DNA from 4 places in the Erwinia sp. HDF1-3R genome. Region 1 is predicted to be linked to each of the others. Evidence: predicted binding sites of a transcription regulator. Region 1 holds the regulator's gene; each other region holds the start of a gene.
The links. The regulator CRP, encoded in region 1, controls carbon source genes, mostly activating them, when cyclic AMP is high. The targets are predictions, from matches to a motif close to ATGTGANNNNNNTCACAT.

Region 1 (2,204 bases):
AACAGTCTGGGCCACTGCGCATTAGCCCCACAGGCTGGGGCTAATGGAATGTTAAATTTCGATCGCTTCAAAGCTGTGGGTGATTTCAACGCCTTTGCCCAGCATCAGGGCAACGGAGCAATACTTTTCTGCCGACAGGTCGACGGCGCGGGAAACGGCTTTCTCCTCCAGGCCCTTACCGCTGACAATAAAGTGCAGGTTGATATGGGTGAACAGACGGGGTGCTTCTTCCCGGCGTTCGGAAGTCAGTTTGACCTCGCAGTCAGCCACGTCATGGCGCCCCTTTTGCAGGATTGACACCACGTCGATGGCGCTACACCCGCCGGCCGCCATCAGCACCATTTCCATTGGGCTGGGTGCCTTATCGCCCGCATTGCCGTCCATTAAAATCTGGTGTCCAGATGAGGATTCTCCCAAAAAGGTGAGCCCTTCTACCCATTTAACACGTGCTTGCATAACAAATCCCTCTAAGTCATTCAGTTAACGCCAGATTACGCTTCGGCAACAAAAACGGCAATGCGACAATTTTCACACTATGCTGAAGCGAGACAACACAAGACACTCGTTCCAAGCTGTGCTACAAACAAAGCTGTAATAATTTCGTTCGTACTCTACAAGCATGACGAAACGGCACAACATAACGACCCAGGCCTGCGACAGGGTTCGGGATAATTTCCCTGAGGGGAAACGCGTCACTATTTCAACGCCTGACAGGGAACTCTGCCCCTGTGTTTAGGCATGATGACAACAGAGGATAATCGCGAATGGTTCTCGGCAAACCGCAAACAGACCCGACTCTTGAATGGTTCCTGTCACATTGCCATATTCATAAGTATCCATCCAAAAGCACGCTAATTCACCAGGGTGAGAAAGCGGAAACGCTTTACTACATCGTGAAAGGTTCAGTAGCGGTGCTCATTAAGGATGAGGAAGGCAAAGAGATGATCCTCTCTTACCTCAACCAGGGCGACTTTATCGGTGAACTTGGCCTGTTTGAAGAGGGTCAGGAGCGTAGCGCATGGGTCAGGGCGAAAACCGCCTGTGAAGTGGCTGAAATATCCTATAAGAAATTCCGTCAGCTTATTCAGGTTAACCCTGATATTCTGATGCGACTCTCTTCGCAGATGGCTCGTCGCCTGCAGGTGACGTCTGAGAAAGTGGGGAATTTAGCTTTCCTCGATGTGACGGGTCGCATCGCGCAGACGCTACTGAATCTGGCTAAGCAGCCGGATGCAATGACTCACCCGGATGGGATGCAGATCAAAATCACCCGCCAGGAAATTGGTCAGATTGTGGGCTGCTCGCGCGAAACCGTGGGCCGCATACTCAAAATGCTGGAAGATCAGAATCTGATCTCCGCACACGGTAAAACTATCGTAGTTTATGGCACGCGCTAACCGGCTCTGATCCCCCCGGCGCAACCTCCCGTTGCGCCTTTTTTATTGGTATGGAGCGATGTGGCGCAGACTGATTTATCATCCTGAGGTTAACTATGCCCTGCGTCAGACGCTGGTGCTCTGTTTACCAGTAGCGATTGGATGGCTGTTGGGCGATCTGCAAAAGGGACTGCTGTTCTCCCTGGTACCCGCATGCTGCAATAACGCCGGTCTGGATACGCCGCATAAGCGCTTTTTCAAACGCCTTATCGTGGGCGGAAGCCTGTTTGCCTTTAGTAGCTTTCTGATCCAGTACCTGGGTGAGCACAGCGTTCCCCTGCCTGCGATTCTGTTTGCTATGGCAATGCTGCTGGGCGTCACGGGTGAAATCAGCCCACTGCATGCCAGGCTGCTGCCCGGATCGCTTATCGCCGCCATCTTCACCCTGAGTCTGGCCGGTCGCATGCCGATATGGGAGCCGCCCCTGCTCTACGTGCTGGGGACGATCTGGTACGGGGTGTTCAACTGGTTCTGGTTCTGGCTGTGGAAAGAGCAGCCGATGCGCGAAACCCTCAGCCTGCTATACCGCGAGCTGGCCGACTATTGTGAAGCCAAATATACCCTGCTCACCCGTCTGACCGATCCTGAAAAAGCCCTGCCGCCGCTGCTGGCCCGCCAGCAAAAAGCCGTCGATCTGATCGGCATCTGCTATCAGCAGATGCATATGCTGGCCGCCAACCGCGACAGCCATCATAAACGTCTCATCCGCGCGTTTCAGGTCGCACTGGATTTGCAGGAGCATATCTCCGTCAGCCTGCATCAGCCTGA
Region 2 (2,204 bases), 2.3 Mb from region 1:
GATTCGTCGCATCAGCAATGAAGAGTCTATTTCTGCGATGTTCGAGCATTAATAAACGTGGGACGGGTTCGCCCGTCCCACTTCTTTCGCGCTAGCTGAACAGCAAACGCTGATCGTCCCTGCCACCCGGTTCCCACCGGCGAATACTAATTCCCTTCAAACGCTGGCTTTTATGCCCTCCTGCCAGGACGTGATTTACAGCGCCACTTTTACGGTGAGCTATCACGACAGTTCCATAAAAACGAAGCTGTGGGGGCAGAATTACTGATGTCCGTGATGGTTGCCGGAAGGGCGACGGCAGCGCTCATCGCCATAATGGCGCACCCAGTAGTAGTGATCGGTTATCTTTTCACGTCCGCTAATGCGCGCGCCAACCAGCCACAGCAGCGCGCCGATGAAAATGCTAAGAATTGAACCTTGGATCATCAGCTGCGGCATCTGGAGCTGAGGAAGCTGGTTCAGTACGGCAAAAGCAATGCCAGCCAGCATCACCACCAAACCCAATACCATCAGCGCGTTACCCGCGTAATGTGCATGTTTACGTTTCATAATCCACCTCCAGAAGCAAAGCGGGGCAGAATCCACCCCAAAGTAAGATAAGTTTACCTAATGGATATGCAGTCTGGTGCGGGTCCGATCACATTTATTGCTTAAAGTTTGACATAACTTTACGTCTAAAGGGTTGTTTTACTATAGAAAACTTATTATCACGCAGGGCGATTAGTGTGGCTTTCGTCACATCACTGCGCGTTACTTTGAGTTCTGCCGTTCTGCCAGGTACACTAGCCCCCTGATAACGCATTCTTCAGGAACAGAGACAAGTGAGCAGCATTAAACTGATTGTGGGCCTTGCCAACCCCGGCGCCGAATATGCCGCAACCCGCCACAACGCCGGAGCCTGGTACGTTGATCTCCTGGCTGAACGACACAACCAGTCCCTAAAGGAAGAGAGCAAATTCTACGGCTACACCGCCCGCCTGAACCTGAGTGGCAACGATGTCCGCCTGCTGGTGCCCACCACCTTTATGAACCTGAGCGGTAAAGCCGTCGCCGCGATGGCAACCTTTTACCGTATCGCGCCGGAAGAGATTCTGGTAGCGCACGATGAGCTGGACCTGCTTCCCGGCATCGCAAAATTCAAACAGGGAGGCGGCCATGGCGGGCACAACGGTCTAAAGGATATCATCAGCAAGCTGGGGAACAGCCAGGACTTCCACCGCCTGCGCATTGGCATCGGGCATCCTGGCGATCGTAATAAAGTGGTGGGATTTGTACTGGGAAAACCTCAGGCCGCCGAGCAGACGCTCATCGACAGTGCGATAGATGAGGCTGCCCGCTGTACCGAGCTCTGGCTGAAGGAAGATAAGCTCAAGGCGATGAATCGCCTTCACGCGTTTAAAGCCTGATGCAATATTAGTCGCTGTCTGCGGCCACCTGATAGTTGGGGTCATCCAGCTCATGGCTGCAGAACGGGCCCGCTTTCTTCAGTAGGCTGATGCAGTCACGGCTGAGATGACGCAGCCGGACGCTGCGTCCCGCCTCCACGTAGCGGCTGGTGAGTTTATCAATCGCCTCCACGCCGCTCGAATCCATCACGCGCGTATGGGCAAAATCAATCACCACCGCCTCGCAATCCTGCTCCGGGTGAAACAATTCGTTAAAGCTGGCAGCCGAACCAAAGAATAGCGGCCCTTCAAGCCGGTACGTCTTCACGCCCTCTTCTTCCCGCTGCTCTACGATGGTAATGCGTGCATGCTGCCAGGCAAACACCAGCGCCGAGATAATCACGCCGCAGATAACCGCCATGGCCAGGTCGGTATAGATGGTCACCAGGGTAACGGCCACCATAATCACCGCGTCCGGCTTTGGCATGCGCTTAAGGCGACGCAGCGATGTCCATTCAAAGGTATTGATGCAGACCACAAACATAATACCCGCCAGCGCGGCCACCGGCAGCAGCGCGATATATTTCGACAGGCTGATAACAAACAGGATCAGCAGAACGGCCCCAACCAGATTGGAAATCCGTCCGCGACCGCCGGAGGTAAAGTTAATAATCGACTGACCGATCATCGCACAGCCGGCGAAGCTGCCGAAGAAGCCGCAAAGGGTATTGCCAATGCCCTGTGCGACGCACTCCCGGTTACCGTTGCCCTTTTTACTGCCCATATCGTCCAGTACCGCGAGGGTCAGCAGCGACTCAA
Region 3 (2,204 bases), 710 kb from region 1:
TGACCGTCAGCCCACTGTCCCCCGTTGTGGAAATAGCGCGCCACCACGGAGTAGTGCCAGTGATCGTAGCCCAGAGAGAGGATATGGCTCGATGCAATTGAGTTGCTGGTGCGTGAAGAGCCGCCCTCGTCGCGCAGGTCTGAACCCCAGTCAAAGTTAGTAAAGCCAACGTAGCTCAGGTTACCGCCCCACAGTGTGGTGATAGGCACAAAGTACTTCACCTTAAAGCGGTAGCCATCCCAGCTGTTTTCATTGGCGGCACCGTAGTTTTCCCACTGGTATTTCGCATACACGTTCAGCGACAGCCCGACATCGGAATGGGTATCAATATCCGTCCCCAGACCCATGTACCAGGTGTTCTGACGGTTATCGCTGTTACGGCCCATATCGTAGATATAGTTGTTAGCAAAGTACCACTCTTTGAACGGGCCGAAACTCAGGTCGGTGTTGGTCAGCTTATCAATGGAGAAGCGGGGTTCGATCTCCATAAACAGCGGCGTGCCGTGGTCAAAAATGCCGTTAGCGTTTGAGTTGCCGACACCAAAGAAGTTGGGCAGGTCCAGATAGCCATAGAAATCAAACCAGTCTTTTTTGGCAAAGGCCTCATATTCAAGATACACATCGTTATTGAACTGCGGCCCGAAACGGGTGTGGTAGCTTCCGACAACGTTAACGCTCTGGTGCCACCAGTCGGAAGTGTACTGTGGGCTTTCCGTGGTGGCCGCGGCCGCCGTGGTTTCCGCCGCTGAAGAGACACTATAAGAGAGCGCTGCTAAGGCGCCAGCTATCAGTATTTTATATTTCATTATATTACCACATGCTTAATGACCATTTTCTGCAGCCACTGCGATGGTCTTCTTAAGTCGTCAGCAGAGAAGGAAAGGGCGACTGTTTTCACAGCTAAAATCACCCGCGTCGAATGTTGCAGCAGTGTGCCGCTATCCAGGACTTAGGAAATAGAGATTGGTCACACTTGTCAAACTCTGTTTCATTTCAGTTAATTTGAATTGTGATGCAGTTCACATTTAATTTGCGGATTCCGTTGAAAAGGGGGGAAGAGGCCCGTTTTAAGGTTTTTAATACGGAGTAATCGTTTGCGTACATGAGACAGGCAGTGGCTTGCTGCCTTATTGCGATGCCTAAGGCCGTTGACAGCCGGACAGGGTAGCGGTAATTATGCAAAATGAGGAATCACGCAGGTTCCTGACATAGTCTGCGCATGAGCGCGGAAGCCATCATCCGCTGTTCCTCTTCGAGAGCCTCATCATTTTCATTATCATCCATTACGTTGGGATCCTCATGACGGTCAATCAGGTCAGTTTGCGCATCCTGAATACGGCTGCTCTCAGTGATATAGTTGTCCAGGCTTGCGCGTGTGGCAGGTGAGTCAAATTTTATAAATGAGGGGATAGCAGGAGCCTGAAGACCTCGGGTGTTTTGTGCTGACATTGCATCCAGACGCGAGCTGACGTAATCGTTCAGGGACTGATTTTGCTGCCGCACACTTTGCCTTTGTGCTGAATTACCCGAGTTAATGTCATTAAAAGCGTGGGCGTTTTCGTGGCCAAAGCCGAGCAGAACGGCGGTAATTTCAGGTTCATCATTGTGCGTCTTCTGCTCCAGCATGGGAAAGACGTGATGCTGCAAAATGAGACCAGCATCAGTTGCAGCTGGCAGATTAAACCGTTCTGAAAAGAGCTGCTTATTTCCATTAATGGCTCTAAGGGCATTGCTAATATTAATCAGATATCCCTCATGATCGTCTGGTGAGGCAGAACGGTTATTAGCTGAAGGGATCAGGGCGAAACCATGCTTCATACCATTGGCCTGCGCATCAGCAAAGTGTGGCCAGCTGCCACCCTCATTAGCCCCTTCAAGATAAAATACTGGTTTTGAGCCCCATGCGACATGTGCCAGCCCGTTATGATTCATTTCAGTCAGGAGATCTTCAACGGCCTCTGTAGATAAATGTCGGGACCAGCCTGGAGAGGGAGACATATGCAGCGGGTTTTCACGGGCATGTTGTGCCTGTATCACGGTAGTGGCAGCCGTGATACCGGGGAATAAAACTTCCGGTCCCGGAAGCCGGGACAGTCCCTGGGGACGTGGATCGGCCTGTGAACGTTGTGTCTCTGATTGTTCGGGAGACACATTCTGCTGGGGTTGGTTTGCTAATGAGGTGGGAGACCCGCTATTGCCCGATC
Region 4 (2,204 bases), 830 kb from region 1:
ATCGGATAAAATTCTTGTGAGAGACTATATTTCAAAAACCATCGGCGAAGAGTATCTCATTCCGCTGCTGTATGAAACGGCCGATCCCATTACGCTGCTGGGACTTAAATCATTAAAAAATACCGTTATCAAACCGAACCACGGCTCCGGTATGGTAGAAATCTTCCTGGATGAGCCGGACTGCATCCAGAAACAGCTGTTGATTAAACGCTGTGAAGAGTGGTTGAGTCGTGATTTTTCGCATGAAGCTCGCGAGATCCACTATCGTTACATCAAGCCCAGGATTCTGGTGGAGAAGTATGTGGGCGACGGCAAGTTCGCTGCTATTGACTACAAGTTTCATATGTTCAATAAAAAAGACGGCAATTATGAGTACGTGCTGCAGGTGATTTACAACCGCAGCGGCAACTCGCCGCTCTCTATGAACTTTTACGTCAACAATCTCAGCCACTGCTTCTACAAGATCCGCGATACGGGTCTCGATATCAGCGGCGATCGGGAGACGCTCGAGAAGGCTCTGGAGTTAAGTAAGAAGCTGGCGAGTGACTTCGATTATGTTCGCGTTGACTGGTACATCAGTGAGGGCCAGATCTACTTTGGCGAGCTGACTTTCACGCCGGGCGCGGGGATGGTCACCGGACTGGAACAGGGGCTGGATAAAATGATGGGTGATATGTGGCTCCAGGAGCGTAAATCTGCCGCGCTGCCGCGGGCGCATCGCCCGGAAGAGACCGCGCCTCTACCTGCTGTATTTAAGAAGATCTGATGATGTGGTTAAGGTAAACGGTGAGCCGCCTGTTACTCAGAATTTGCGGCTCACGGGGGCGGTTAAGGCATGGGGTAATCGGCGGGCGTGTGGCTCATTACGTCGATGAAGACATCTTTAGTGACGTGCCAAAAATTTTGTAGATTGCTCATGCTTAGCGTCATGCCCAGCAGGCCGGTTACAAACCAGCAGGACATGCCAATCCCGATGCCGGTAAAGATAAAGGCCATTGCGTTATGGCTGCTTTTGCGGCACCTGACGTTAAATGTGCTGGCCAGAAACATCATCACAGCACTCACCAGTTCCCATCTCATCAATATCAGGCTTGTGGTTAAGGTTCCCATATCTCGTTCAAACTCCGCGAATAACTGCCCTGACAATAGGTAGTGGCATCACGCGATTTGGACGAAGGGTTGCCAGGATAAGCCCTTAGTCGAAGCTGACCCAGAGGTCATATAAGTGTGACGACGGTCACATTATATCACTCGTTTTTAAAATTTGAATAATTTTTAGGCATTAAAGCAGGCTATTGCTGTGATATCCCATGCCAGCACTGCAGTCAAAGGCATAGCTGGTCTGACGGGTCAGCGACTGGCGGCGCATGCTATGGCGGTAAGCGGTAGGCGTCAGGGAAAACTGGCGGCGGAAGACGCGGGAAAATGTCTGCTGCGAATCATAGCCATACTGCATCGCAATATCAAAAACCGGCCGCTGCGTCTTACGAAGCGCTTCAGCGGCCAGCGTTAACCTGCGCTCACGAATATATCCCCCCAGCGTCTGTTTGGTCACGGCGCGAAACATCCGCTGCAGATGCCATTTTGAATAGCCCGATTTAGCGGCGACGTCATCAATTGACAGGGTTTTGTCGAGATTATTCTCAATCCAGTCGGTCAGTGTGTGGATGATGTTGTCATGCATACGTCTTTTCTCCCTGGTTCAGCTGCGCTGTCAGCCCCGGATGGGTAAATTGCGCCAGAAACGATGTCGCCTTCTCAATGGCTGCTGAGTATAATTCCTCAAGTTAACTTGAGGTAAAGGGCAAAATGAAAAAAAATCTCCACGGCGCGAACAAGCGTGAACTGACACCAGGCGATGTGGCACAGCGCTGTGGCGTCGCCGTATCAGCGCTCCATTTCTATGAAAGTAAAGGATTAATCAGCAGCTTTCGCAATCCGGGAAATCAGCGGCGCTATAACCGCGACGTACTGCGACGGGTCGCAATTGTTAAAATTGCCCAGCGCATCGGTATACCTCTGGCAACCATTGGTGAGCATCTGCTGCAATTTCCACCGGGAAAAAGGATGTCGCCTAAGGACTGGCGAGGCCTGACCGAACGCTGGCGGCAAGAGCTGGATCGACGTATCGCGACGCTGACCCGACTGCGCGACGACCTGGATGGCTGCATCGGCTGCGGCTGCCTGTCTATGGCCGACTGCCC

Region 2: the regulator CRP is predicted to act here: its motif matches at 724-741, upstream of pth (aminoacyl-tRNA hydrolase).
Region 3: the regulator CRP is predicted to act here: its motif matches at 1,008-1,025, upstream of AAGR22_RS16815 (nucleoside-specific channel-forming protein Tsx).
Region 4: the regulator CRP is predicted to act here: its motif matches at 1,226-1,243, upstream of AAGR22_RS01985 (YjcB family protein).

Annotation. Positions count from the first base shown of each region.
Region 1 is NZ_CP155071.1:4,417,538-4,419,741, forward strand. It holds gene AAGR22_RS20150 (OsmC family protein) at 52-456, opposite strand; gene crp (cAMP-activated global transcriptional regulator CRP) at 765-1,397, shown strand; gene AAGR22_RS20160 (YccS/YhfK family putative transporter) at 1,456-2,204, shown strand, end outside.
Region 2 is NZ_CP155071.1:2,083,257-2,085,460, reverse strand. It holds gene prs (ribose-phosphate diphosphokinase) at 1-52, shown strand, start outside; gene ychH (stress-induced protein YchH) at 262-549, opposite strand; gene pth (aminoacyl-tRNA hydrolase) at 822-1,406, shown strand; gene AAGR22_RS09590 (SulP family inorganic anion transporter) at 1,414-2,204, opposite strand, start outside.
Region 3 is NZ_CP155071.1:3,710,666-3,712,869, reverse strand. It holds gene AAGR22_RS16815 (nucleoside-specific channel-forming protein Tsx) at 1-806, opposite strand, end outside; gene AAGR22_RS16810 (hypothetical protein) at 1,192-2,204, opposite strand, start outside.
Region 4 is NZ_CP155071.1:449,642-451,845, forward strand. It holds gene AAGR22_RS01980 (ATP-grasp fold amidoligase family protein) at 1-766, shown strand, start outside; gene AAGR22_RS01985 (YjcB family protein) at 829-1,110, opposite strand; gene soxS (superoxide response transcriptional regulator SoxS) at 1,283-1,684, opposite strand; gene soxR (redox-sensitive transcriptional activator SoxR) at 1,810-2,204, shown strand, end outside.